Regions from separate parts of the Ottowia sp. VDI28 genome, predicted to be linked through region 3. Evidence: predicted binding sites of a transcription regulator. Region 3 holds the regulator's gene; each other region holds the start of a gene.
What was found. The regulator sigma-54, encoded in region 3, starts transcription at its own class of promoters, with help from an activator protein. The targets are predictions, from matches to a motif close to TGGCANGNAANCTGCTTT.

Region 1 (7,226 bases), 3.2 Mb from region 3:
CCTGATTCCTCGACGATGCCATCCCAGGATTCAGCGCGCAGATCGCCGGCCAGGGCTTCGAAGCCCTCGGTATGCTCGCCGATGAAGGCGAGATCGAGCAGGTTCTCTCCCGCATCGTAGCGCTCCAGCAGGCGCTTCATGATGCCTTTCACGGCCGCGAGATCACCGCCCCCGCGCAACTGGAAATAGTGGGAGCTGATGGGCGTGGAGCCCATGGTGGCCATTTCCAGCTTGCTCTGCGGATCCTGGAAGCGCTCCAGCCCGCGTTCCCGCAAGGGATTGAAGCTGACGATGCGGGCGCCCTGCCTGGATGCGGCACGCAACTCGCCCAGCATGCGCGGGTGGTTGGTGCCGGGGTTCTGCCCGAAGACGAAGATCGCGTCAGCGTGCTCGAAATCCTCCAGCGTGACCGTGCCCTTGCCTACGCCGATCTGCGACAGCATGCCACTGCCGCTGGGCTCGTGGCACATGTTGGAACAATCGGGAAAATTGTTGGTGCCGTATTCGCGCACGAACAACTGGTACAAGAACGCGGCTTCGTTGCTGGCGCGGCCCGAGGTGTAGAAGATAGCCTGGTTGGGATCCGGCAGCCGATTGAGATGGCTCGCCACGAGCGCGAACGCCTCATTCCACTCGATGGGGCGGTACTTGTCTGTTTTGTTGTCGTAGACAACGGGGTGTGTCAGGCGGCCCTGGTCTTCCAGCCAGAAATCGCTCTGCGAGGACAACTCGGACACCGTGTACTGCTCGAACAACTCCGGGCCTGCGCGCCGTGCGGTAGCCTCCGCTGCCACGGCCTTGACGCCGTTCTCGCAGAACTCGAATGTGGACGCGTGGTTGCGGTCAGGCCAGGCGCAGCCGGGGCAATCAAACCCGTCGGGCTGGTTGGCCGACAACAGGGTTCTGGCGCCCTTGATGGGAATATGGTGCTTGAGCAGCACGTTCTTCACGCTGTTCAGGGCGCCCCAGCCGCCAGCGGGGCCTGTGTAGAACTGGATTTTCTGTTCGCTCATCGGTGTTGCATCCTGCGGAAGACCTGCGCCTTTTCCGGGAGAAAATGGGCCTCCGCTTAAGCTTCTGCTCTCGTCTGCTTTCGAATCGATCGTCCCGGTATTCCGCGTTTTGCGCAATATGAAGAATGCGGTCCGATGCATAGGCAGCCCGCTTCATATACTTCCGCTTCACCTTTGCATGAAACAGGTTTCCATCCGCCCCGTCTGGACGATCCAGGATCTGGATGGAACAGCGCTGCCCGCACGGCTCATCGAGTTGCTGGTGCAGGTCTCCGAAACAGGCAGCCTGCTGCGCGCGGCGCGCGCCCTGGAAATCTCTTACCGGCGCGCCTGGGATCTGGTGCGCTTGGGCGAACAGCTGTTTCAGAAAGAGTTGCTGGTCATGGAACGCGGCAAGGGCTCCAAACTGACGGAGCTGGGTGCGCGCATCGTATGGGCCGACCGGCGCATTCATGCCCGGCTCCGGCCAGCTCTGGAAACGCTGTCCTCCGAGTTGGCGGAAGAATTGCGCGGCGCTTTGAGCGAAGCGCCCACCGCGCTGCGCATACAAGTCAGCCATGGCTTCGCGATCGAGCGGCTGATCGAGCGCCTGATTGAAAGTCTGGCGCAAGACGGGCTGAAGCTGGCTTTTTCCTATGCGAACAGTTCTACCGCCGCAGCCGCGCTGCGCGACGGCGATTGCGATATCGCGGGGCTGCATATTCCCCTGGGGCCGATGGAAGGCGCCGTGCTGGAACACTACAGGCCCTGGCTTCAAGGGCAAGGTTTCATGCTGGCCGATATCGCCACGCGGCGGCAGGGGCTGATGGTCCACCCCGGGAATCCGAGAGAGGTCTATGCGCTGGCCGATCTCGTCCGGCCAAATATCCGCTTCATCAATCGCCAGCCGGGTTCGGGCACGCGCCTGCTGCTGGAGGCCTTGCTGAAAGCCCAAGGCATTTCCTCCACGGACATCGTAGGTTTCGAGCAGGGGGAGTACACGCATGCCGCAGTCGCCGCGTACGTGGCCAGCGGCATGGCGGACGTGGGCTTCGGCCTGGAGCCGCCGGCGCGGCGCTTCAAGCTTGATTTTGTGCCCATTGCCACGGAGCGGTATTTCCTGCTGTACCGCCATGAGGTAAAGGACACCCCCGCATTGCAGATGGTGCTGGCCGCCCTGCGCGAGCCGGCTTTCCGTACAGAACTGGCGAGCTTGCCGGGGTATGACCCTTCGGCGTCGGGTACGGTCTCTCCACTGCAAGAGGTGTTTCCGGAGTTGTAAGACCGACCTTCACTGGGCACTGCTCCACGGGCTGCCGATCTGGAACAGGGGCTGCGCCAGACTGGCACAGTGGAACAAAAAACATGGACTCCGCTTAGCGCTCTGCCACGGCGCCTGGCTGGCATGGAGTTTGTATGTACGAGGGTAGCCGGCCGTTTTGGCATACCGGCTTCCGCCAATCAGGAGACCCTCATGGACATGTTTGAACTCAAGCGATTCAACCTCGACGTCAACTACCCGTACAAGCAGCGGTATGACAACTTCATCAACGGCAAGTGGGTAGCCCCTGTTGCCGGCCGCTATTTCGAGAACGTGTCCCCCATCACGGGCAAGCCATTTTGCAGCGTGGCCCGGTCCGATGCAGCCGATGTCAACCTGGCGCTCGACGCGGCCCATGCCGCACAGGACAAATGGGCAGCCACCTCCGCCACCGAGCGCGCCAACATCCTGCTCAAGATCGCCGATCGCATGGAGCAGAACCTGGAGCTGCTGGCCATTGCCGAAACCATCGACAACGGCAAGCCGGTGCGCGAAACCATGGCGGCCGATCTGCCGCTGGCCATCGACCATTTCCGCTACTTCGCCGGTTGCATCCGTGCGCAGGAAGGCGGCATTTCAGAGATCGACGCCAACACCGTGGCCTACCATTTCCATGAACCCATCGGTGTGGTCGGGCAGATCATTCCTTGGAATTTCCCGCTCCTGATGGCTTCGTGGAAGCTGCCCCCTGCACTGGCCGCTGGCTGCTGCGTGGTGCTGAAGCCAGCCGAACAGACCCCCGCCTCCATTATGGTGCTGATGGAGTTGATCGCTGATCTGCTGCCGCCTGGCGTGGTGAACGTGGTGAATGGTTTTGGCAAGGAAGCCGGCGAGGCGCTGGCGACCAGCAAGCGCATCACCAAGATCGCCTTCACCGGATCTTCCGCCGTGGGTCAGCGCATCCTACATGCCGCGGCCGACAGCATGATCCCCTCTACCGTGGAACTGGGTGGCAAGAGCCCCAACATCTTCTTCGCCGACGTGATGGACGCCGATGACGATTACCTCGACAAAGTCATGGAAGGCTTTTCGATGTTCGCGCTGAACCAGGGAGAGGTCTGCACCTGCCCGTCGCGCATTCTGATCCAGGAGTCGATCTACGACCGCTTCATCGAGCGTGCCGTCAAACGCGTGCAGTCCATGAAACAAGGGCACCCGCTGGACAAGAGCACCATGGTCGGCGCGCAGGTTTCGCAAGCGCAGCTGGAGCGCATTCTGGGCTACATTGATGTGGGCCGCCAGGAAGGCGCCGAGTGCCTGACCGGTGGCGAACGCCATCGCCCTGGCAGCGAAATCGACGATGGCTTCTTCATCAAGCCCACGCTGCTGTTCGGCCAGAACAACATGCGTGTGTTCCAGGAAGAGATCTTCGGCCCCGTGGCGTCGGTCACCACCTTCAAGACCACGGAGGACGCGATCCGCATCGCCAACGATACCGAGTATGGCCTTGGCGCTGGCGTATGGAGCCGCAACGGCACCACCGCCTATCAGATGGGGCGTGCCATCAAGGCCGGCCGCGTGTGGACCAACTGCTATCACCTCTACCCTGCGCATGCGGCCTTCGGTGGCTACAAGAAATCGGGCATCGGCCGTGAGAACCACAAATCGGCGCTGTCCAACTATCAGCAGACCAAGAACCTGCTGGTGAGCTACAGCCCCAAGGCGCTGGGCTTCTTCTGATCCTGGAAACAGAGACGGTGGCTGGTACCGACAGCATGAAGGCCTTCGGGGCCTGGCTGGAGGCCCAGCCATTTTTCTTTTGGGTTGGGCCAGCGCGGCAGATGATGGCGATGATTCCCGGATGGCCAGCCCATCCGGGAATGAAGGAACTCAGGGCGCCGTCAAGGTCAGTCCCTGCTGCTGAAATATCGCCAGCAGCTCGCCCTTGCTGCGCAGCGACTGCAGCGCAGTCTCCAGCGCCTCGCCCAGCTTGCGGTTCTCGGCCTTGATGGCCAAGCCTATAGGCCAGCCATCGGGAACGCCTCGCAGTTGCAGCGGCGTGAGCCGGATATCGCCGGGCTTGGGCTCTGCCTTCGACAGCACCGATTCAGCCTGGGCACGCGTGACATAGGCGGCCGCGGCCTTGCCTTCCAACACGGCCTTCACGGCCTCCGGGCCACTTGGATACAGGTGCACATCCGCGCGCAGCAAACCGCCGCCGTGGCCCATGAGCGCGCTGGCGGCCCCCGTGCCTCGTTCCACGGCCAGCGGCAAGCCCTTCAGGTCTTCAGCGGCCCGCACCTCGGGCACGCGGCGTACATCGTGAGCCAGCACCACCTGCTCACGCATGTAGGGCGCGAAGATCAGCGCCTGCCGGTTTTCCTGCATCAGGTATTTGTCCACCGGCACGTGCAGCATGACATCGGCAGGCCCGTAGCCCAGGTAGTGGCCGCGCCAGACCATGTTGCGCAGATCGTCGTTCATGTTCTCGTCGGCATCGAACGGCAGCAGCGCCAACTGCAGACCCATTTCACGCGCCAGCGCGGCAGCAATGGCCACATCCAGGCCCTGCATGCCGCCACCAGGCACGTTGCCGGAGAACGGCGCGTTGTCCTTATAGAGCGCCACCTTGAGCGTGCCGCGCGCGCGGACACGGTCAAGGTCGGCCAGTTCGGCCTGGGCATGCGCGGCCGGCCACAGCGGCAGCAGGCCGAACAGCACCTGCCGGCGTTTCAGTTGGAGCGTATGCCGGCTCATGGTTCGCGCCTGGTTTCAAGATAGGTCTTGATCGACCAAATGGCCTCCTGCGTGAGGGTGCCTTCGAAGGGAGGCATGTACACGCGCCCATCGCGGGTACGCCCCCGGCGGACTGTAGATATAAAGTATTCATCCATTTCCTTGTAGCAAGCCTCCTTGCGGGCCGTGTCGGCGTAGCCGGCGCATTCCCCGTCGAACTTGCGCAGATCAGGTGAGATGCCGCCCGAGATGGCTTCCAGGCCGTGGCAGCGCGCGCAGTTCTGGTTGTAGGCCGAAGTACCGATGCGCAGCGCCTCCTTGTTCGCGTCCCCTGTGCTGTAGGGGTTCGAATCCCGCCACTTGTCGCCGAGCTGCGGCAAGGTATGGGTATCTACAGCTTGCGGAACCACATCGCCGTGCGCCATCGCGGCCGATGCGCCCAAAGCCAGGGTAAGCGTGAGCAAGCCTCGCGCGGACCACGTGGACCAAAGCGAGAGGGGCTTTTTCTTCATGGGAAGGGGAGCTTGTTTCATTCAGATGTCTCCGGGTTGGCAGAAAAACGTGCCCTCAGCGCCAAGCAATATGCAGGCCACGGCCGGAGTTCTTCACCATTTCGCGCCCTTTTTGTCTCAAATTGAGGCAACTTGAGCCCGCTCAGCGCCTAACTGTCACGATATGGAGCACATGGGCGTCACCTAGTTACGACAGGACACTAATCCCGGGAAGCCCATCTTGCCGTTTAGCGCCGTCATGAGCAGAATCCGCAAGGAAAGGCCCAGGCCTCCTTGCGTCGTACAGGAGCCCTCCAACCTTGGAGTAAGTGGCAGCCCGCTGGAACACTTTTGTTTCAGCCCTAGGAGACAAGCGTTATGAGCACTGATTCTTTCGGCCGCCCTCCCGTGCGACAGGGAGAGGACGCGTCAGCGAACCAGATCGCGCTCGACCGCCATTACACCGAGGTTCTGGGAAAAGCACACCGGCGCTCCCAAACCTATGGCGTCGCCGTCCACGACCAGCCGGACTATTCCAGCCCGGCCCGGGGCCATCTGAGCGGCATGTTGGAAGAAAACCGCTTCCTCTACCAGCACGCCGCACCGATCATGGAAACGCTCTACGGCCAAATCGCCAACACCCACAGCATGGTGCTGCTGACCTCTGCCCAAGGCATGGTGCTGCATTCCCTGGGAGACAATGACTTTCTCGAAAAGGCCTCGCGCGTGGCACTCGTGCCGGGTATGGACTGGTCGGAAAAAACCAAGGGCACCAATGCCATCGGCACCGCGCTGAGCGAAGAAGAAGCGATCACGGTCCATGGCGACCAGCACTACATGAGCGCCAACCAGGCCCTGACCTGCTCGTGCGCACCTATCTTTGACCCCCATGGCCAGGTCATCGGCGCCCTGGATGTCACGGGCGACCACCGCAGCTACCACCAGCATACGATGGCGCTGGTGCGCATGTCCGCCCAGATGATCGAGAACCACATGTTCGCGGGCAGTTTTCCGAAGGCGGTCCGCCTGCATTTCCATGCGCGCTCGGAGTTCCTCGGCACCTTGGTGGAAGGCATCGCCGTCTTCACGCCCGAGGGGCGTTTCATCTCCGCCAACCGCAGCGCGCAATTCCAGTTGGGGCTCTCGTTCCATGCGCTGCAGGCGCATACCTTCACGTCCTTGTTCAACCTGCCCATCTCGGCCCTCTTCGAGTTGTTTGGCGGCCCCGCACCTACCCCACGGCAGTTGTGCATGCACAACGGCGTCACGGTGTGGTCCCGCGCGGAAATCAAGCCCGCCGGGCCTTGGTCAGCCCCCACGCTCGCGCCGGTACACGAGCCCCCTGCCCTGCAGGCCACGCCACGGACCGAGCCTGCAGCCATGCCGCGCAAGCCTCAGCTGTCGTCGCTGCAGTATCTGGACACCGGGGATCCTCAGGTGTCCATCATCATTCACAAGGTGCGCCGGGTCGTGGGCCGCGACATTCCAGTGATGATCCTGGGTGAAACCGGCACGGGCAAGGATCTGCTGGCCCAGGCCATGCACAACGATTCTCCTCGCGCGCGCCAGCCATTCGTTCCGGTCAACTGCGCTTCGATTCCGGAATCGCTGATCGAGGCCGAGTTGTTCGGCTATGAGGAAGGCGCTTTCACCGGGGCGCGCAAGAAAGGTGCTGTCGGCAAGATCGCACAGGCCGACGGCGGGACGCTGTTCCTCGATGAAATCGGCGATATGCCCAAACACCTT
Region 2 (7,226 bases), 1.3 Mb from region 3:
GAGAATGCTTTTGAAGCCGGTGAAGCCGTTGTTGCCGCCAAACCCCGTTTCATTGCGGAAGAACAGCAGCATGGCCGCGTAAGTCAGCGCCTGGGTGATGATGGAAAAGTACACGCCCTTGATCCGCGAGCGGAAAGCAAAGTAGCCGAACACACCGCCGATCAAGCCCGGAACCAGCAGGATCAGCAGCAGCGTGGCCACGAAACTGTCCGAGAGCGCCCAGTGCCAGGGCAGCTCCTTCCAATCCAGGAAACCCATGAAGGCCGGCAGCCCGTCAGGGCCGGCCGCCTCGCGCATCAAATACATGCCCATCACGTAGCCGCCCAGGGCAAAGAACAGGCCATGGCCCAGGCTCAGGATGCCTGTATAGCCCCAGATCAGGTCGATGGCCAAGGCGCAGATCGCATAGCACATGAACTTGCCCAGCAAGCCCACCATATAGTCAGACACATGCCATGCACTGCCTTCGGGCGCCAACAGGTTCAGGGCCGGCACGGCGGCACAGATCACAATGAGCGCGCCGAGAAATGCCGTCCACCCTCTGACGCTGAGTAATGGTTCGGTCGAGGGCAATTGCAGCGTGGAAGGCTGGGATTTTTCAATGACCATGGCTTAGGTTTCCGCGCTACGGCCCTTCAAGGCGAAGATGCCTTGTGGACGCTTTTGAATGAAGATCACGATGAACAGCAGCACGGCAATCTTGGCGAGCACGGCACCTGTCCAGCCTTCGAGCAGCTTGCTGAGCACACCAAGCCCAAGGGCCGCGTAGACTGTGCCCGCGAGCTGGCCCACGCCACCCAGGACCACGACGAGGAAGCTGTCCACGATGTAGTTCTGCCCCAGGTCCGGACCTACGTTGCCGATCTGGCTCAGGGCGCAGCCAGCCAGGCCCGCAATGCCGGAGCCCAGCGCGAACGCATAGGTATCGGTGCGGGCCGTGTTCACGCCCACGCAGGAGGCCATGGCCCGGTTCTGCGTGACGCCGCGCACGAACAGGCCGAGCCGCGTCCGGGCGATCATGAAGGCCACGGCGCCGAGTACCGCGAACGCGAACACGATAATGGCAATGCGGTTCCAGGGCAGCGTCAGATTGGGCAGGAGTTCCAGTCCACCGCTCATCCAGGAGGGATTCTCCACGCCGACGTTCTGCGCGCCGAACAGGCTGCGCACCGTTTGCTGCAGCACCAGGCTGATCCCGAAGGTCGCCAGCAGCGTTTCGAGCGGACGGCCATAGAGAAAGCGGATCACACCCCGCTCGAGCACGGCACCCACCAGGGCCGACGCCATGAAGGCCACGGGCACGGCCAGCACCAGGTACCAGCCGAATACCGATTCCGGCAGGTAGCGCTGAAACAGGGCCTGCACCATATAGGTGGCATAGGCGCCGATCATGATCAGCTCGCCGTGCGCCATGTTGATCACGCCCATCAAGCCGTAGGTGATGGCCAGGCCCAGTGCGGCCAGCAGGAGCACCGAGCCCAGGCTGATGCCGCTGAAGATCTCGCCCAGGCGTTCGCCCCAGGTCAGTGATTCGACAATCGACGCCAGAGCGTCTCTGAGCGCTTTCTGCACGGCAGGATCAGATTCCTCGGCGAGGCGCTGGTTCAGCAGCAGCTGTGTTTCGGGGGTCTTCTGCTGCGCGAGCTGTTCGACGGCCCGCACCCGCTGAGCGGTATCTTCACTGCTGAGAAGGCTGGCGGCGCGGGCGCGGTTCAGCAGCGCCTTGACCTGCTCATCCTGCTCGCGGCCGAGCGCCTTTTCGATCAAGGGCAGGCGTGCCGCATCAGGTTCCGCGGCGATCCGCTCCGCTGCACTCCGTCGGGTGCTCACATCGCTGCTGCTCAAGGCCAGCGCGGCCTGCGCCGCCTCGATGACGCCGCGCAGGTAATTGTTGTTGACCACGTCCTCCGCCTCTGCCGGCAGCTTGACGGCCTGGCCGGTCACGGGATCGGTAGCGGCATCTCCGTTGACGATATAGGCCTTGCCCTCCGCAGTGCGCACGGCGTCATCGGCCAGCGCCTGCAGATAGGCGGAGAGTTTTCCGTCATTGCCCGGCTCCAAGACAGCCGAGTTGATGGCGGCCACGCGCGCATCACTGTCCTCGGCGGCAGCCATCGCAAAGGCTTGCTCAGGGGTCAAGGCGTGGCTGGAGAGGCTCGAAAGACTCAGCAGCAAGCCCAGGGCACTCGCGAGTGCAGCGCGCAGGATGGTCATGATTGGATAAGGTAAATCGATCAGGCGGGAATCCAAAGGCGGCAGTGAGGCGGCACTGGATTCCCGCCTTCGCGGGAATGACGGATGAGAGGATGTCCCCCTCAAGAAACTCCGTCAGGAGCTGCTCTTGCCGTCCGGCTCGTCCTTCTTCTTGTCGTTGCCTTCGATGAAGGGGCTCCAGGGTTGCGCCTTGACCGGGCCCTTGGTTTTCCAGACCACGTTGAACTGGCCGTCGGCCTTGATCTCGCCCACCATCACCGGCTTGTGCAGGTGATGGTTCTTTTCGTCCATCTTCACCGTGAAGCCGTCGGGCGCGGTGAAGGTCTGGCCGGACATGGCGGCGATCACCTTGTCGACGTCGGTGCTCTTGGCTTTTTCCACAGCCTGCTTCCACATGTGGATACCGACCCAGGTGGCCTCCATCGGATCATTGGTCAAAGGCTTGTCCTTGTGGCCCGCGATGTTCTTGGCCTTGGCGTAATCGCTCCACTGCTTGATGAAAGCCGTGTTCGTGGGATTCTTCACGCTCATGAAGTAGTTCCATGCAGCCAGGTGGCCGACCAGAGGCTTGGTGTCCACGCCGCGCAGCTCTTCCTCGCCCACACTGAACGCGACCACGGGCACATCCTTGGCTTTCAGGTTCGCGTTGCCGAGTTCCTTGTAGAAAGGCACGTTGGAGTCGCCGTTGATGGTGGAGATTACCGCCGTCTTGCCGCCCGTGGAAAACTTCTTGATATCGGCCACGATGGTCTGGTAATCGCTATGGCCGAAGGGCGTATAGGTTTCCATGATGTCCGATTCCTTCACGCCCTTGGACTTGAGGAAAGCGCGCAGAATCTTGTTGGTGGTGCGCGGATACACATAGTCCGTGCCCAGCAGCACGAAGCGCTTTGCGCCGCCGCCTTCCTTGCTCATCAGATACTCAACGGCGGGAATGGCTTGCTGGTTGGGCGCCGCGCCGGTATAGAAAACATTCTTGGACAGCTCTTCGCCCTCATACTGAACAGGGTAGAAAAGCAGGCCGTTGTTCTGCTCGAACACGGGCAGCACGGACTTGCGCGACACGCTGGTCCAGCAGCCGAAGACCACGGCCACTTTGTCCTGGGTCAACAGTTGCTTGGCCTTCTCGGCGAACAGCGGCCAGTTGGATGCGGGATCGACCACCACCGGCTCCAGCTTCTTGCCCAGAACGCCGCCCTTGGCATTGATCTCGTCGATAGCCATGAGCACCGTATCTTTCAGCACGGTCTCCGAGATGGCCATGGTGCCCGAGAGGCTGTGCAGCACGCCCACCTTGATGGTGTCGGCTGCCTGGGCGCTCACACCCGCGACCGACAGACCAGCGACGGCCGCTGCTGCGGCCAGGGTTTTCATGGCGATGCGACGCTTGAACATGGCTTTACCTTTCAGTGAAAAGAGAGTGATCGAGAGTTACTGATGACGACCGGGAATGCTTCCCAGCCTTGAAGGTCCCTTCATGCAATAGGTGTGCCAAGCCAGTTGCCCCCTGCGGCGCCGGTGCACCGGCACGGGTCTGCCCACCAGGACAAATCCCAAATTGGTGCGAGTTCGCACCATGAGCTGCCATGGCTTGGCCCAAACATGTGGCAAACCTCCCCATCTTGGTGATAACCTGCCCTCAACCCTTCAGTCGTGCACGCTCCCAGACCGCTGGCACGCCCCTTGCACGCCTCAAAGTCATGGAACTCACTCCCCGCGAAAAAGACAAGCTGCTGATCTTTACCGCCGCCCTGTTGGCCGAGCGGCGCAAGGCGCGCGGCGTCAAGCTCAACTACCCGGAAGCCGTGGCGCTGATCAGCGCCTTCGTGATGGAGGGCGCTCGCGACGGCCGCACCGTGGCCGAGCTGATGAGCGCGGGACGCACCGTGCTGACGCGGGAAGACGTGATGGAAGGTGTGCCCGAGATGATTCCCGACATCCAGATCGAGGCCACCTTCCCCGATGGCACCAAGTTAGTGACGGTGCACGAACCGATCGCCTGAACCGCCAGCTGTTTCCTGATCACTCTCCCATGCGCACCATGAAAATCAACAAACCGATCCTCTTCTCGGCCGCCATGGCCGCCTTGCTGCCCCTGTCCGCCCTGGCGCATACCGGTGCTGATGGCGGCCACCATCACGATGGGCTGAGCAGTTTCTTCCACGCGCTCATGCATCCTTTCACCGGGGCCGACCATCTGGCCGCCATGCTGGCTGTAGGGGTCTGGAGCGCGTTGACGGTCACCCCCGCATGGCGAGCGCCCGCGGCCTTCGTGGCGCTGCTGGTGGCTGGCGCCCTGGCAGGCTTCGCAGGCCTGTGGATTCCTGGTGTGGAGCCCATGATCGCCGCATCCGTCCTGGTGCTGGGCCTGCTGGTGGCGGTGCAGAAGCAGATGCCATGGGTGCTGGCGGCGGCCCTGGCAGGCGTGTTTGCCTTCTTCCATGGTGCGGCGCATGGCCAGGAGCTGGCGGCCGACAGCGCGCAGGCGGCGCTCGCGGCACTGGCAGGCATGGCGCTGGGATCGGCTGCCCTGCATATCGCGGGGATCGCGCTGGGCCGCGCGGTCATGCAACGCCATCAATGGCTGGCCAGGCTCGGCGGCGGGGCTACAGCCTTGCTGGGCGCGTTCATGCTGGCCCGTCTGGCGGGAGGGTGAGGCGGCCATGATTCCCGGTGAACTCTTGATAGACGAGGGCGCGCATACGCTCAATCCCGGCCGCGAGGTCACGACGCTGGTGATCCAGAATGCCAGCGACCGCCCGATCCAGGTCGGCTCCCACTACCACTTTGCGGAGACGAACGCCGGATTGGTTTTCGACCGCCAGGCGGCCCACGGCAAGCGCCTGAACATTGCCAGTGGCATGGCTGTGCGCTTCGAGCCCGGCCAGCAACGCACAGTGGAGCTGATCGACATCGGCGGAGACCGGCAAATCTACGGCTTTCGGGGCCTGATTCAAGGAGCGCTTTGAGATGAAATTCCCCCTGAGTCGCTCACGCGCCGTCCCCCCAGGGGGACGCACCCAGCGGCCTGGCAAAGCCAGCTCCGCGGCTGCTCTGGCACGGCCTGCTCCGCGGCCATTCAAGCTTTTACGTTTCATGCGGCCCAGGCGGCGCGCAGCGCAATGGGTAACTAAGATGGCCACAATGGACAAACGCGCCTACGCGGAAACCTTCGGCCCCACGGTGGGAGACCGCGTGCGGCTGGCCGATACCGAGCTGATCGCCGAAGTCGAAAGAGACTACACCCTTGCCGCCGGCGGTTATGGCGAGGAAGTGAAGTTTGGCGGCGGCAAGACCATTCGCGACGGCATGGCGCAGAGCCAGCGCAGCCGCGCACAAGGGGCGATGGATACGGTGCTGACCAACGCACTGATCATCGACCACTGGGGTATCGTGAAGGCCGACATCGGCCTGAAGGATGGCCGCATTGCAGCCATCGGCAAGGCCGGCAACCCCGACACCCAACCGGGCGTGGACATCATCATCGGGCCCGGCACGGAAATCATCTCGTGCGAAGGCCATATTGTCACCGCGGGCGGTATCGACACCCATATCCACTTCATCGCCCCGCAGCAGATTGAAGAAGCGCTGACCAGCGGCGTGACCACCATGATCGGCGGCGGCACCGGCCCCGCCACGGGCACCTTTGCCACCACCTGTACCCCCGGCTCCTGGAACATGGAGCGCATGTTGCAGGCGGCCGACGCCTTTCCCATGAACCTCGGTTTTCTGGGCAAGGGGAACGCCAGCCTGCCTCAGGGCCTGCATGAACAGATCAGCGCCGGCGCGATCGGGCTGAAGCTGCACGAGGACTGGGGCAGCACACCCGCCGCGATCGACAACTGCCTGACCGTAGCCGAAGAGACCGATACGCAGGTAGCCATCCACACCGACACGCTCAACGAGAGCGGCTTCGTGGAAGACACTGTGGCCGCCTTCAAGGGCCGCACCATCCACACCTTCCATACCGAAGGCGCGGGCGGCGGCCATGCCCCGGACATCCTGAAAGTGGTGGGCGAGGCCAATGTGCTGCCCAGCTCCACCAATCCCACACGTCCCTACACCATCAACACACTGGACGAGCATGTGGACATGCTCATGGTCTGCCACCACCTGGACGCGGCCATTGCCGAAGACCTGGCTTTTGCGGAAAGCCGCATCCGCAAGGAAACGATTGCGGCGGAAGACATCCTGCACGACATCGGTGCCATCAGCATGTTCAGCTCCGACAGCCAGGCCATGGGCCGCGTCGGCGAGGTGATTCTGCGCACATGGCAGACGGCGCACAAGATGAAGCTGCAGCGTGGCGCCTTGCCGGGTGACGGCGCGCGCAACGACAATTTCCGCCTCAAGCGCTACATCGCCAAGTACACCATCAACCCCGCCATCGCGCATGGCATCAGCCATGAGGTGGGCAGCCTGGAGGTGGGCAAATGGGCAGACATCGTGATCTGGAAGCCCGCCTTCTTTGGCGTCAAACCCGCCTGCATCCTGAAGGGGGGCTTCATCGCCATGGCCGCCATGGGCGATCCGAACGCCTCGATTCCCACCCCGCAGCCCGTGCACTACCGTCCCATGTTCGGCGCCTTCGGCGGGGCCATTGCCAGGACGTCCCTCACCTTTGTCTCCAAAGCCGGACTTGCCGCTGGCATTGGCCAGCGCTTTGGCCTGCGCAAGACGCTGGCCGCCGTCAAGGGCATACGCGGTGTGCAAAAGCGCGACATGGTCCACAACGATCTGGCGCCGCGCATGGAGGTCGATGCCCAAACCTATGCCGTGCGCGCCAATGGCGACCTGCTGACCTGCGAACCCGCGGCCAGTCTGCCCATGGCGCAGCGGTACTTTCTGTTCTGAGGCCGCTTAGAACGTGTCTACGATCATTACGCCTTACCCTGGATCCCGTGGCGTCTCGGCGGACTTGGCCGTATTGAGCTGAAAGGCGGTCGCCGGATGTTGCACGCCTTTGTCGCCAAACCATTGCAGCCAGTCATGGGCGGCAATCAGCGGCGCTT
Region 3 (7,226 bases):
AAATTCGACGAGTACTACCTGGAATCGAGCCTCTATACCAGTGGCCGGGTCGAGGCGACTCGTCAAGCGTCTGATCGACGCTGGCAAGACCTACGAGCAGGACGGCGCCCTGTGGCTGAAGACCACGGACTACGGCGACGACAAAGACCGCGTCATGCGCAAGACCGACGGCGGCTACACCTATTTCGTGCCCGATGTCGCCTATCACATCACCAAATGGGAGCGCGGCTACCACAAGGTCGTGAACATTCAGGGCACCGACCACCACGGCACTATCGCCCGTGTGCGGGCCGGCCTGCAGGCCGCGGGTGTCGGCATCCCGGCGGGCTACCCCGATTACGTGCTCCACACCATGGTGCGCGTGGTCAGGGGCGGCCAGGAAGTGAAGATCAGCAAGCGTGCCGGCAGCTATGTCACTCTGCGCGATCTGATCGAATGGACCAGCGCCGATGCCGTGCGCTTCTTCCTGCTTTCGCGCAAGCCCGACACCGAATACACCTTCGATGTCGATCTGGCGGTTTCCAAGAACAACGACAACCCGGTTTACTACGTGCAGTACGCCCACGCGCGCATCTGCTCGGTGCTCGAAGCCTGGGGCGGCGACACCGCCAGCCTGCTCGAAGCCGATCTGTCGCCGCTGGACACACCCGCTGCCCAGGCCCTGATGCTTCAGCTGGCCAGGTACCCTGACGTCCTGACGGCCGCTGCTCAGGATTTTGCGCCGCATGACATCACCTTCTACCTGCGTGAGCTGGCGGCCAGCTACCACAGCTACTACGATGCCGAACGCATCCTGGTGGATGACGAGGCGGTGAAAAAGGCGCGCCTTGCCTTGGTCGCCGCCACCGCCCAGGTGTTGCACAATGGCCTGTCGGTGCTGGGCGTGTCGGCCCCCGCCAAGATGTAATCATTCACAACATGAAATTGAACAAGCAATCTGGAGGTACCTTCCTGGGCGTGATCCTGGGGGTGATGGTGGGCTTGGCGGTAGCATTGGGCGTCGCCATCTACGTGGCCAAGGTGCCCGTGCCTTTCCTCAACAAGAATTCCTCCCGTACCAGCGGGCAGGATGCCGCCGAGGCCGAGAAAAACAAGGATTGGGATCCCAACGGCCTTCTGCGCGGCCGCAATGGTGCTGCGCCGGCCACCAGTGGCACTGTCGCGCCTGAGCCGGTGCCGCGAACCATCCCTGCGCCGGCTGAAGCGCCGGGGCCTGCCGTGGCGTTGCCCGCGCCCGCTGAGGTCAAGCCGCCCACGCGGCCCGCCGCGCAGGCGTCGGCACCCGCTCCCCGGGCCTCTTCGGCCACGGCGGCCCGCCAGCCTTCCGCTGATCCTCTGGGTGATCTGGTGGCTTCGCGGGCGGGCAGCAGCACGCCTTCAACGGCCTCCACGGCGCCAGATCCATTCGCCTACTTCGTGCAGGCCGGTGCTTTTCGCAATCCTGGTGAAGCCGAAGCCCAGCGGGCGCGCCTTTCGTTGATGGGCGTCGAATCCCGCGTGACCGAACGTGAGCAGGCCGGCCGCACGGTCTATCGTGTGCGCGTCGGTCCGTTTCAGAACAAGGACGCTGCCGACCGCGTGAAAGAGCGGCTGAGCGGCAACGGAATGGACGTGGCTTTGGTTAGAGTGCAGAAGTGACCCCCCTGAGGCGCTGGCGCGCCTTCCCCCCAGGGGGACGCAGCCAGCGGCCTGGCGAAGCCAGCTCCGCGGCTACTCACGTATGGCCTGCTCCGCGGCCTTCTGACTTGACTCCCTCACCCCAACCCTCTCCCGCCTGCGGGAGAGGGTTGGGGTGAGGGCGGCGGGGTTACCGCGGGTAAATGTCGTTTCTTCGGCGAAATTGGCTTAAAACATCAATAATCGAGCCTTGACTACCTCGGTTGCGGAACTCGCGGCCTGCTTGCCGGCTCTGACGGCCTGTTGATACTGGAGCTTGTTTTTTTATGAATCGTCGTGAATTTGCTTTAGGTGCCACTGCAGCGGCGCTTCCCGGGTTTCTGGCTTTGCCGGCGCATGCGCAACAAGGCAAGGGCTACGTGGAAATCAAGCCTGCGGCTCCGGTCGATGCGCCGGCCGGCCAAGTGGAGGTGATCGAGTTCTTCTCCTACGGCTGCGTGCATTGCATGCATTTCGAGCCTATTTTTGCCGCATGGAAGAAATCGGCTCCCAAGAATGTGGTGGTACGCCTCGAGCATGTGGGCTTCCAGAGCAGCTTCGAGCCGCTGCAGCGCATTTATTACGCCCTGGAGGCCGTCGGCGGGGTCGACAAGGTCCACGCCAAGGTGTTCGATGCCCTGCAGAACCAGCGCAAGCGCCTCGACAAGCCCGATGTCCTGTTCCCCTGGATGGCCGAGCAGGGTGTGGACCGCGCGAAGTTCGAGCAAGCCTACAAGTCTTTCGGCGTCGCCAGCAAAGTTCGCCGCGCCGTGCAACTGCAGGAAGCCTACAAGGTCGAAGGTACGCCAGCCCTGGGGATCGGCGGGCGCTACTACACCGACGGTTCCATGGCCGGTGGCTTCGAGCGCATGCTTCAGATCACCAATCAGTTGGTCAAAACCTGAAGCTCGGGGCGAAATGCCCTGGTTTTTGCCGCTTCATCAGCCCGCTTTTGAGCGGGCTTTTTTGTCTGCGGCTTAGAATGGAGCCGAGAATCGAAGCAAAAACCGTGCCTTCAATGAAATCACCTTTCCCACTGCGGGCCTTTGGCTGCGCTTTCGCGTTGCTGGCGGGCGTTCTGGCTGGGAGCCCCGCCTGGGCTGAGCGGGCGGACCGCGAGAAGCCCATGAACATCGAGTCCGACACGCTGCGCTACGAAGACCAGCAACAGCTCAGTACGTTCACCGGCCGCGTCGTGGCCACCAAAGGCACCATCGTGATGCGCGGCGCGCGTCTGGAGGTGCGGCAGGACGCGGCGGGCAATCAGTTCGGCGTGATGTATGCCGAGCCGGGCAAGCGGGCTTTCTTCCGCCAGAAGCGCGAAGGCCTGGACGAATACATCGAAGGCGAAGGCGACACCATCGAGTACGACAGCAAGGCCGACACCGTGCGCTTTATCCGCCGTGCCGAGATGCGGCGCCTGGCTGGCTCCACCATGCAGGATGAAGTCACGGGGGCGGTCATCGTCTACAACAACACCACCGAGGTCTACACCGTCGATGGCGCGGCGCGTTCCGCGGGTGCCACCCCTTCGAAGGGGGCTGGCGGACGTGTGCGGGCTATTCTGGCGCCGCGTGGTACACCTGCTCCAGCCTCCGGGGCGGAGTCCGCCGTGCCGCTGCGGCCTTCCACGGGGCCATCCCAGTGAGTGGGCAGGTGGAGCAGCCCGCCCCCGTCCTCAACGCCGCCGTCTCGCCGTCCCAGGCAGCGGCGCCCGGCTCCAGCCGTCTGGAGGTCCGAAGCCTGCGCAAGAACTATGGCGCGCGGCGCGTGGTGCATGATGTATCGCTCACGGTCCGCAATGGCGAGGTGGTGGGGCTGCTCGGCCCCAACGGCGCTGGCAAGACCACGTCGTTCTATATGATCGTCGGCCTGTTGCGCGCCGATGGCGGCCAGATCAGCATCGACGGCCAGCCGATCGAGCACATGCCGATCCACCGGCGTTCGCGGCTGGGCCTTTCCTATCTGCCACAGGAAGCCTCGATCTTCCGCAAGCTCACCGTCGCGGAAAATGTGCGGGCCGTGCTCGAATTGCAGCAGGACGAGAATGGCCACCCGCTGCCCAAGGCCGAAATCGAGCGCCGGTTGACGGAGTTGCTGGAGCAGCTTCACGTGAACGATTTGCGTGATTCGCCCGCGCCCTCGCTTTCCGGGGGCGAGCGCCGCCGCGTGGAGATCGCGCGAGCGCTGGCCACGCAGCCACGCTTCATTCTGCTGGATGAGCCCTTTGCCGGTATCGATCCTATTGCCGTCATCGAAATCCAGCGCATCATCGCCTTTCTCAAAGGGCGCGGCATTGGTGTGCTGATCACCGACCACAACGTGCGCGAGACACTGGGCATCTGCGACCATGCGGTCATCATCAGTGAAGGCCGTGTGCTGGCCGCAGGTACCCCCGAGGAGATCGTTGCCGATCCTGAAGTGCGGCGTGTGTACCTTGGCGAACACTTCCGGCTCTGAAGCGTGAACACGCTATTGAGTACACCGGCGCGGCGGTGACGGCATGAAACCCGGCCTTTCACTGCGCGTTTCCCAGCATCTTGCGCTCACGCCCCAGCTACAGCAGTCGATCCGGCTTTTGCAGCTGTCCACGCTGGAATTGGCCAGCGAAGTCGAGCAGATGCTGGACGACAATCCCTTTCTTGAGCGCGCAGAAGAAGACGCCGACCGCGAGGCATTCGGCCTTGCGCGCGCCGATACCCGCGTGAGCGAAGGCGACCGCGCCAGCGAACAGGGCGCGGAGGCTGGCACAGACGATTTCGGCGATACCGACGGGGCCAGGGGCGAGACCCTGGTCGCTGAAAGCTGGGACGGCGATGGCAGCGTGGAAACCCAGCCCGACGACGGTGAATGGGGAGGCGATGCGCCCGCCCGCCGTAACAATCTGGAAGATGACGACGAACTCGACCCCGGCGAGCGTGGTACGCCGCAGGAGTCTCTGACCGATCACCTGCACCGCCAGGCCTTGTCCCTGCGCCTGATGCCGGAGGATGCGGCGGCCGTGCGTTTCATGATCGAGTCGCTGAACGAGGATGGCTACCTCGAAGACACGCTCGCTGAACTGGCCGCGACCCTCCTTGATGAGAACGACGGCCAGGAGCAGATGGAAGAGTTGGTGCACCGCTTCACACTGGCACTCAGGCTCGTGCAATCACTGGAGCCCGCCGGCGTCGGCGCGCGCAACCTGGCTGAATGCCTCACGCTGCAGCTCAAGAGCCGCCAGAATGAGCGAGGGTTGGGCGCGCAGGAGCAGGCGCTTGTCGCCGCGGCGCTGCAGATTTGTACTCAGCACGGCGCCATGGACCTGTTGGCGCGGCGCGATGCACGGCGGCTTGCCCAGGCCACGGGTGAACCCGAAGACCTGGTGCGCGCTGCCATGGCCTATATTGGCCGGCTGGAACCCAAGCCGGGGCGGCGCTTTGCGGATGTCACGCGTAATGCCATTGTGCCGGATGTCATCGTCACCTGCAGCGGCCAGGGTGCGCAGCAGCGCTTTCGTGTGCAGCTCAACCCCGATGTGATGCCGCGTCTGCGCGTGCACGACATCTATGCCGGTGCCTTGCGCGGCGGTCGAGGCGGCGAGAACCACCAGGCGTTGGCGCAGCGCTTGCAGGAGGCCCGGTGGTTCATCAAGAACATCCAGCAGCGCTTCGACACCATCCTGCGCGTGTCACAGGCCATCGTCGAGCGGCAGAAGAATTTCTTTGTCCATGGCGAACTGGCCATGCGTCCCATGGTGCAGCGCGAGCTGGCCGACGAGCTGGGCGTGCATGAATCAACCATCAGCCGTGTAACGACCGCCAAATACATGGCCACGCCGCAGGGCACCTTCGAGCTGAAGCACTTCTTCGGCTCTGCGCTGGGGACGGAAGCCGGTGGCAATGCCTCCAGTACGGCGGTGAGGGCGCTCATCAAGCAATTCATCTCCGCCGAGGACACGAAGAAGCCGCTATCGGACAACCAGATCGCCGATATGCTCAAGGAGCAAGGCATCGATTGCGCCCGCCGAACGGTGGCCAAGTACCGCGAAGGGCTGCGCATTCCCGTGGCGAGCTTGCGCAAGCTGGCGTAACCCCTGGGACCGCCGAGCTCCAGCTCGGCAAGAGGGGTTTTGTACACGCTGCTGCCAGGCTGGAGCCCGGCGATCCCGGCGGGCAAGGCTTGCCACCCTCGGCGGGAGCGACAATCACCCCTTACTGGCCTGTGCCGCGTCCCGATCAAATGAACCAACTGACCCTCTTCCTACCCTGCGCCGCCGGCGTTGAAGGTTTCCTGGCCGATGAAGTGCACGGCCTCACGGGCCTGGTCGGCAGTGATTTGCTCACCGTGCGCGCGGGTGTGCGCGTGCGCACCGATTGGGCGGGCGCGCTGCGCCTCAATCTGTACAGCCGCCTGGCGCAGCGGGTGCTGATCGAGCTGGCGCACGGCCCCTATCGCGACGCGGAAGATCTCTACAGGCTCGGCTCAGGCGTGGCTTGGGAAGAATGGTTCACGCCTCGCCAGAGCTTTCGCATCGAGTTGACGGCGCAGCACAGTCCGCTGCAGAGCCTGAATTTCGCGACGTTACGCGTCAAGGATGCCGTGGCCGACCGTTTCCGCCAACGGGGCGGTGTACGTCCCAGCATCGATACGCATGCGCCGAATGTGCGCCTGCATGCCCACCTCACGGTCGACACTGCCACGCTGTACATCGACACCTCGGGCGAGCCGCTGTTCAAGCGCGGTTGGCGCCAGGACAAGGGTGACGCGCCGCTGAAGGAAACCCTGGCAGCCGCCATGTTGGCCGCTAGCGGCTGGTGGCAGCCTGCTACGCGCTCGGTGCAGGAAGTGCCGCTGTATGACCCCTGCTGCGGCAGCGGCACGATCGTCATCGAGGCGGCGCAGATTCAGCTAGGGCTGCCCGCGGGCGGTCAGCGATCCTTTGGTTTCGAGCAATTGAGACCATTTGATCGCGCAAGCTGGCAAACCATGAAAAGCGAAGCCCAAGGCGAGCGCAGGTCTGCCGACGTGCCCGTCTTCGGTAGCGACGTGGCCCACCGCATGGTCGATTTTGCCCAACGCAATGCAGAGCGCGCTGGCGTGGCTGATGCCGTGCAACTGCGCGGCGGCGATGCGCTGCAACGCATGCCGCCAAGCGCCCAACCGGGCGTGATCGTCATGAACCCACCCTATGGTGAGCGTATCGCTGCCGCGGGTGTGGCCGGCCGGGGCCGCGAGGCTTTCCAGAGCGGCACACTGGCGCGCGCGCGGGGAGAAGGGACGGGGACGGCGGCCGAGGTCGACGCCGGCGACGATTTCTTCCGTCAGCTCAGTGCGCATTGGAAGTCACACTACGCGGGCTGGAGTGCCTGGCTGTTGACGCCCGATCTCAAGCTCCCTGGCCGTCTACGGCTGAAGGAATCGCGCCGGGTGCCGATGTGGAACGGTCCCATCGAATGCCGGCTGTTCCGTTTCGATCTGACGGGCCGGGCATCTCCAGTGGCATGACGGCCGAACTGGTACTCGACACCAACGTCGCGCTGGATTTGCTGGTGTTCGCGGATCCTGCCGCCGCGCCGCTGCGGGCCGCA
Region 4 (7,226 bases), 1.7 Mb from region 3:
GTTTGTATGAGCACACCGCAACCGACGCCGCAGTAGGGGCAGGTGGAGCGTGTTTCGGCCATGGATGCCACCTGGGCTCAAGCCCGGCACGGCCCCGCCGTGGGGCGAACGAGGTCGATGGCGTGGTGCGCGAGTTCCTCAGTGTCGAGGTAGATCATGCCTTCTTCCACTTTCACGGCGAAGCGGGGCGTACAGCCTTCGTCCGGCATCGCAGCCCGGCCGTCGCACAACTGGATCGTCCAGTTGTGCAGAGGGCAGGCCACGCTCTCGCCAAACACAAGTCCTTGCGACAGCGGTCCTCCTTTGTGGGGGCAGCGGTCGAGCAGCGCGAAGATGTGGCCTGAACCGGCGCGGAACACGGCCACGTCAAGGCCGCGTTCGCGGGCCACGCGCCGCGCGCCGAGTTCGGGAATATCTTCGGTGCGGCAAACAGGGGTCCACTGCGTCATGGTCAAACCCTTTCAGAAACTATAGAAGAGGCAACCGAAGAAGCCGTCGAAGAAGAAATCGAAGAAGTAATAGGCACGAACTGGCGTTGATCCACCCCCGCCTTGTCGAATTCGAACCAGGGGTCGGGTTCGCCGTCGAGCGCGAATTGCAACTGGGCCCATAGAGCCTTGCGGCCTTCAGCGTCATCGAGGATGCGGCGCTTCACATAATCCAGGCCGACGCGGTTGACGTAGTGCACCGTACGCTCCAGGTACCAGCCTTCCAGCCGGTACAGCTGCATGAACGCGCCCGTGTATTCCATGACTTCTTCGGCAGACTTGAGCTTGACGAAGAACTGCCCCACCTCGGTCTTGATGCCGCCATTGCCGGCGACGTGCATTTCCCAGCCGCTATCGACGCCGATGATCCCGACGTCCTTGATGCCGCTCTCCGCGCAGTTGCGAGGACAGCCGCTGACAGCGAACTTGACCTTGTGCGGCGCATGCATGCCCACGAAGGCGCGCTCCAGATCTTTGCCCAGTTTGGTGCTGTCCTGCGTACCCATGCGGCACCACTCGCTGCCCACGCAGGTTTTCACGGTGCGCAGCGCCTTGGCGTAGGCGTGCCCGCTCGGCATGCCAATGTCGCGCCACACCGCCTGCAGGTCTTCTTTCTTCACGCCCAGCAGGTCGATGCGTTGTCCGCCGGTGACCTTCACGGTGGGAATGCCGTATTTGTCCACCACGTCGGCAATGCGGCGAAGTTCCGCGGCCGAGGTCTCTCCGCCCCACATGCGCGGCACCACACTGTAGGTGCCGTCTTTCTGAATGTTGGCATGGCTGCGCTCGTTGATCAGGCGGCTTTGCGGATCATCCCGGGCTTCCTTGGGCCAGGTGCTGATGAGGTAGTAGTTGAGTGCAGGGCGGCAGGTGGCGCAACCGTTAGGCGTGCGCCATTCCATGAAATGCTGGACCTCGGCCACACTGAGCAGGCGATGCTTCGCAATAGCCTCGCGTACCGCCTGATGGCCGTGGTCGGTGCAACCGCACAGGGCCTTGGTTTTGGGGGCCGCCGAGAAATCGCCACCTGCCGTGAACATGATGATCTGCTCGACCAGCCCGGTGCATGAGCCGCAGCTTGCGCTGGCCTTGGTGTGCTTGCGCACCTCTTCCAGCGTGAACAGGCCCTTTTCCTGAATGGCTTTGCAGATCGTGCCCTTGGTAACGCCGTTGCAGCCGCAGACCTCGTCGCTATCTTGCATCGCGGCCGCCTTGTTGTGGCCTTGATGGCCGGCGTCGCCGATATTGGATTCACCGAACATCAGTTTGTCGCGGATGTCCTTGACCGTGCGGCCTTCTCTCAAAAGCTTGAAGTACCAGCTGCCATCCACGGTGTCGCCATACAGGCACGCGCCCACCAGCTTGTCGTCCTTGAGAACGAGCTTCTTGTAGACGCCCGCGAACGGATCGCTGAGCACGATCTCCTCGGTGTCCGCGCCACCCTGAAAATCGCCAGCGCTGAACAGGTCAATCCCCGTGACTTTCAGCTTGGTGGAGGTCATGGAGCCTTGGTAGCGCCCGATGCCGAACTCGGCCAGGTGGTTCGCGAGCACCTTGCCCTGTTCGAACAGAGGGGCGACGAGGCCATAGGCAATACCCCGGTGCGCCGCGCATTCGCCCACGGCGTAGATGCGCGCATCGGTGACGGTTTGCAGCGTGTCGCTGACCACGATGCCGCGATTGACGTGGAGCCGGATCTTTTCCGCCAACTCGGTGTTGGGGCGTATGCCCACCGCCATCACCACCAGCTGCGCGGGCGTTTCGCTGCCGTCCTTGAATTTCACCGCGCGCACGCGGCCGCCTTTGCCGCCGTCCGCATCGCCCAGCAACTCCTGTGTTTGCGCCGTCATCAGGAACTGCATGCCCCGTTCGGCCAGAGATTTCTGCAAAAGCTTGCCTGCGACGTCGTCCAGCTGGCGCTCCATCAGCCATTCGCCCGCATGTACCACGGTCACCTTCATGCCGCGTTTCATCAGGCCGTTGGCTGCTTCCAGGCCCAGCAGGCCGCCGCCGATGACCACGGCTTCCTTGTATTGCGTGGCGGCCTCGATCATGGCCTGGGTATCCGCGATGTCGCGGTAGGCCAGTACACCTTGCAGGTCCTTGCCGGGAATGGGCAGCATGAACGGGTTGGAGCCCGTGGCGATGATCAGCCTGTCGTATTCGGCGCTCACGCCATTGGCGGCATGCACAATGCGCCGGCTTCGGTCTACCCCCGTCACGGCACAGCCTGCGTGCAGCGTAATGTTGTTCTGCTCATACCAGGCCCAATCGTTGAGCACGATCTCTTCCAGCGTCTGCTCGCCCGCCAGCACCGGCGACAGCAGGATGCGGTTGTAGTTGGGGTGGGGCTCTGCGCCGAACACGGTGATGTCGTACAGATCGGGGGCGATCTTGAGCAACTCTTCCAGCGTGCGTACGCCCGCCATACCATTGCCTACCATCACGAGCCTTGGTTTTTTCATCGTGAACCTCTGTCTGGCTGAAACAAAACCTTCCGGGCTTCAGAACTTGGAGCGGCCCGGCAACAAAAAAAGCGCCTTCACGGAGCACGGTTTGACCCATGCCGGTGAATGACGCCTCTGTCTGGTGCGGCGCGCCTTTGCGCCGCGGCCTTGCGAAAAAGCGATGCAATTGCCGTGCCAGGTGCTGCGCTGCAAGTTGGTGCATGCCTGGACGGGTATTTCCGGCACGCGAATTGCTGGGAAGAGGCATGACTTCCGCTTTGCATTTCCTCCAGGTAGCCCGCCAGTGCGAGATCGCCGAGCTGGAGCAGCTTCAGCGCACCAGTGCGCTCGTCGATCTGCTCGGGCGGCTGATCCATGCGCTGCAGAAGGAGAGGGGGCTGTGCATCGTCTACCTGACGGGGGGTGGTGCGCCGGCCTTGCTGGTGGAGCAGATCGAGGAGTGTGAGCAGTTGGCGCGCGACGTACGGGCAGGCTTCGGCCAGTTGGACACGCCGGCTCAAGGAGCTCGCCTGTTCAGCCGAATTGCCTATGTATTGCAGGGGCTGGATGTGTTGCCCGCGCTGCGCGGGCGCATAGAGGCGCGCCTTGTCAATCCCGAAGAGGCGGTCGTGGCCTTCTCCAAGCTGGTGGCGGGTGTTCTGGCCGTGGTGTTCGAAGCCGCCGACAGCGCCGCAGACCCTGGCGTTTCCCGCCTGCTGGTGGCGTTGTTCCACTTCATGCAAGGCAAGGAACTTGCGGGGCAAGAGCGTGCGGCGGGCGTTGCCGCGTTCGGCGCGGGTGGCGAGCAGCGCCAGCAGCATTGGCTGCACCTGATTGCCGCGCAGGAGCGGTGTTTCCAGGTCTTCGCCGAATTCGCTCCGCCCGCGCTCCTGCCGTTGTGGCGCTCCGAAGATGCCGCGCTGGAGCGCCTGCGCCGCGTGGGATGCACCGATCCGGCGGGCGCCGGATCCGCGGCCGATCTGCGCGAGACATGGTTCGACGTCGCCACACGCCGCATGGATGCGCTCCACGCCGTGGAAACCCAACTTGCGGCAGAACTGCTGTATCAATGCGAATGCCGCATTGCCCAGGCGCGCGAACCCTTGCCGGCCGTGAGTGCGGATGCGGATTTCTTCGATACCGCCCAGGCTCCGGCCGCAGGCCTTGGGCCTCAGCTGAATCGGTCGGTGCTGGAACTGGTGCAGGAGCAGTCCCAACGCCTGCAAGCCATGCAGGGCGAACTGGAAACCGCGCGAGCCGCGCTTCAGGAGCGCAAGCTGGTCGAGCGCGCCAAGGGCCTCCTGATGGCTCGGCGGCAGCTCAGCGAGGGAGACGCGCACAAGCTGCTGCGTCAAACCGCGATGCATCAGGGCCGCAAGCTGGCTGAGGTGGCCGAGGCTGTCTTGGCGATGGCTGATCTGCTGCCGGCTGCACCGCATTGAGGTGTCGCAGGCCTTGAGCGGCACCAGCATGGTGCAGTGCAGCATCATTGTGTCAGCCAGAACCGCAGTGCTTGTCCGTGAGATGTGTTTGGCACGCTTCATGCAATGACTCACTCAAAGCTCGGCCAATGGCGGCCGAGTGGAAGAAGACAACGGCGTCCTCCTCTTCCCCGCACATGCGGGCTGAGGTCAGGCGCCGTTTTTGTTTTTTGTCTCCCACGTTCGAAGGAGTTTTGACATGTCGCCATCCACCATTCCACGCCGCGGTTTCCTTGCACTGACCGCGGGTACCGCCTTGGGTTACCGCGGTGCTTGGGCCGCTGGTTCTGACAAGCCCGAGAAGGAGGAGGTCAAGATCGGTTTCATTCCCCTGACCGACTGTGCAAGCGTCGTCATGGCCTCGGTGTTGGGGCTGGACAAAAAATACGGTGTGAAGCTCGTGCTCAGCAAGGAGGCCAGCTGGGCTGGCGTGCGGGACAAGCTCGTGAATGGCGAGCTCGATATGTCTCACGTGCTCTATGGCCTGATCTATGGCGTGCATCTGGGCGTGGGCGGGACCCGCAAGGACATGGCCGTGCTCATGGGCCTCAACCACAACGGCCAGGCCATCACGCTGTCGAAAGCCCTGGCCGGCAAAGGCGCCGTGGACGGCCCGTCGCTGGCTGCCCTCATGGCCAAAGAAAAACGGGAGTACACGTTCGCCGGCACATTCCCCACCGGCACGCATGCGATGTGGATGCATTATTGGCTGGCGGCGGCGGGCATCAATCCGTTGACCGGTGCCAAGCTGATCACCGTGCCGCCTCCGCAGATGGTGGCCAACATGCGGGTGGGCAACATGGATGGCTTCTGCGTCGGGGAGCCGTGGAACCAGCGCGCCATCATGGACGGCATCGGGATCACGGCCAATACCACGCAGGATATCTGGAAGGACCATCCCGAGAAGGTGCTGGGCACGACAGCGGAATTCGTCAAAAAATACCCCAACACCACGCGGGCGGTGATGATGGCTGTGATCGAAGCCGGGCAGTGGATCGACGCCAACCTGTCGAACAAGGCGAAGATGGCCGAGACCATTGCCAGCAAGTCCTACGTGAACACCAGCGTGGACGCCATCAATCAGCGCATTCTGGGCCGCTATCAGAACGGGCTTGGCAAGAGCTGGGACGATCCCAATCACATGAAGTTCTTCAATGACGGCCTGGTGAATTTCCCGTACCTGTCGGATGGCATGTGGTTTCTGACGCAGCACAAGCGCTGGGGCTTGCTCAAGACCCATCCGGACTACCTGGCCGTGGCCAAGCAGGTGAACCAGGTGGATCTGTACCGCTCGGTGGCGAGTGCCATGAAGATCAGCGTGCCGAAGGACGACATGCGCACCAGCAAGCTCATCGACGGCGTGGTCTGGGACGGCAAGGATCCTGCCAAATACGCGGACGGCTTCAAGATCAAGGCATGACCATGAAGGCGAGCGAGTTCCTCAAGTCGGCGCTCCCGCCCGCGTGTGGCCTGGGGCTGCTGGTGCTGCTGTGGTCGATCGTGTCATCGGTCACCAGCCAGAGCATTCCCGGGCCCATGGAAACCTGGCATCAGGCGGTGGAAGTGTTCCGTGATCCGTTCTACCGCAACGGCCCCAATGACCAGGGGGTGGGCTGGAATGTGCTGGCCTCGCTGGAGCGCGTGGCCGTGGGATTCGGCTTGGCTGCCCTGGTGGGTATTCCTGCGGGGTTCGTTATCGGGCGGTTCGAATTTCTTTCGCGCATGTTCAACCCGCTCATCAGCCTGCTGCGGCCGGTGTCGCCCCTGGCTTGGTTGCCCATTGGCCTGCTGGTCTTCAAGGGGGCGAACCCGGCGGCCATCTGGACCATTTTCATCTGCTCGATCTGGCCCATGGTCATCAATACCGCCGTGGGCGTACAGCGTGTGCCGCAGGACTACATGAACGTGGCGCGCGTGCTCAATCTGAGCGAATGGAAGGTTGCCACCACCGTTCTTTTTCCTGCGGTGCTGCCCTACATGCTGACCGGCGTGCGGCTTGCGGTGGGCACGGCGTGGCTCGTGATCGTGGCGGCTGAAATGTTGACCGGCGGCGTGGGCATCGGTTTCTGGGTCTGGGACGAGTGGAACAACCTGAACGTGAAGAACATCATCGTGGCCATTTTCGTGATCGGCATCGTGGGATTGCTGCTAGAGCTGGCGTTGATCAAGCTGGCCACGGTATTTACCTTTGAAGAGGTGAAGGCATGAGCGATATAAAGTTCATCGAAGTCCAAGGGGTGGAGCAAACCTTCAAGACAGCGAAGGGATTGTTTCCCGCATTGCGCCAGATCGATCTCCAGATTGCCAAGGGCGAGTTCGTAGCGCTCATTGGCCACTCGGGTTGCGGCAAGAGTACGCTGTTGAACCTGATCGCGGGCCTGACCACGCCAACGGCGGGCGCTCTGATCTGCGCCAACAAGGAAATCAAGGGGCCAGGGCCCGAGCGCGCCGTGGTGTTCCAGAACCATTCGCTGCTGCCTTGGCTGACATGCGAAGGGAATGTTTATCTGGCCGTGGAGCGCGTGTTTGGCGCCACCGAAAACAAGACGCGGCTCAGGGAGCGGACCGCAGCCGCCTTGGCTTTGGTGGGCTTGACCCATGCCGCGCAGAAGCGGCCCGGGGAGATATCCGGCGGCATGAAGCAGCGTGTAGGTATTGCGCGCGCGCTGTCCATGGAGCCTCAGGTGCTTCTGATGGACGAGCCCTTCGGCGCGCTCGATGCGCTTACCCGCGCCAAGCTGCAGGACGAGTTGCTGGAGATCGTGGCGCGCACCCGAAGCACCGTGGTAATGGTCACTCACGACGTGGAC

Region 1: the regulator sigma-54 is predicted to act here: its motif matches at 5,564-5,581, upstream of pedF (cytochrome c-550 PedF).
Region 2: the regulator sigma-54 is predicted to act here: its motif matches at 3,691-3,708, upstream of urtA (urea ABC transporter substrate-binding protein).
Region 4: the regulator sigma-54 is predicted to act here: its motif matches at 4,467-4,484, upstream of WJU18_RS11340 (CmpA/NrtA family ABC transporter substrate-binding protein).

The regions. Positions count from the first base shown of each region.
Region 1 covers NZ_CP149820.1:4,011,343-4,018,568, forward strand. Annotated here, with positions in the region: gene WJU18_RS19005 (FdhF/YdeP family oxidoreductase) at 1-1,013, opposite strand, end outside; gene WJU18_RS19010 (substrate-binding domain-containing protein) at 1,192-2,274, shown strand; gene WJU18_RS19015 (aldehyde dehydrogenase family protein) at 2,467-3,993, shown strand; gene WJU18_RS19020 (substrate-binding periplasmic protein) at 4,144-5,010, opposite strand; gene pedF (cytochrome c-550 PedF) at 5,007-5,414, opposite strand; partial or broken gene WJU18_RS19030 (sigma-54-dependent Fis family transcriptional regulator) at 5,859-7,226, shown strand, end outside.
Region 2 covers NZ_CP149820.1:5,852,140-5,859,365, forward strand. Annotated here, with positions in the region: gene urtC (urea ABC transporter permease subunit UrtC) at 1-609, opposite strand, end outside; gene urtB (urea ABC transporter permease subunit UrtB) at 613-2,214, opposite strand; gene urtA (urea ABC transporter substrate-binding protein) at 2,329-3,609, opposite strand; gene ureA (urease subunit gamma) at 3,915-4,217, shown strand; gene WJU18_RS27785 (HupE/UreJ family protein) at 4,256-4,870, shown strand; gene WJU18_RS27790 (urease subunit beta) at 4,878-5,183, shown strand; gene ureC (urease subunit alpha) at 5,350-7,068, shown strand; gene WJU18_RS27800 (gamma-glutamylcyclotransferase family protein) at 7,102-7,226, opposite strand, start outside.
Region 3 covers NZ_CP149820.1:622,066-629,291, forward strand. Annotated here, with positions in the region: partial or broken gene argS (arginine--tRNA ligase) at 1-907, shown strand, start outside; gene WJU18_RS02830 (SPOR domain-containing protein) at 919-1,638, shown strand; gene WJU18_RS02835 (thiol:disulfide interchange protein DsbA/DsbL) at 1,944-2,561, shown strand; gene lptA (lipopolysaccharide transport periplasmic protein LptA) at 2,675-3,304, shown strand; gene lptB (LPS export ABC transporter ATP-binding protein) at 3,313-4,116, shown strand; gene rpoN (RNA polymerase factor sigma-54) at 4,160-5,728, shown strand; gene WJU18_RS02855 (THUMP domain-containing class I SAM-dependent RNA methyltransferase) at 5,878-7,143, shown strand; gene WJU18_RS02860 (PIN domain-containing protein) at 7,140-7,226, shown strand, end outside.
Region 4 covers NZ_CP149820.1:2,362,357-2,369,582, forward strand. Annotated here, with positions in the region: gene WJU18_RS11320 (molybdopterin-dependent oxidoreductase) at 1-62, opposite strand, end outside; gene nirD (nitrite reductase small subunit NirD) at 78-449, opposite strand; gene nirB (nitrite reductase large subunit NirB) at 452-2,953, opposite strand; gene WJU18_RS11335 (nitrate- and nitrite sensing domain-containing protein) at 3,202-4,377, shown strand; gene WJU18_RS11340 (CmpA/NrtA family ABC transporter substrate-binding protein) at 4,616-5,836, shown strand; gene ntrB (nitrate ABC transporter permease) at 5,833-6,624, shown strand; gene WJU18_RS11350 (ABC transporter ATP-binding protein) at 6,621-7,226, shown strand, end outside.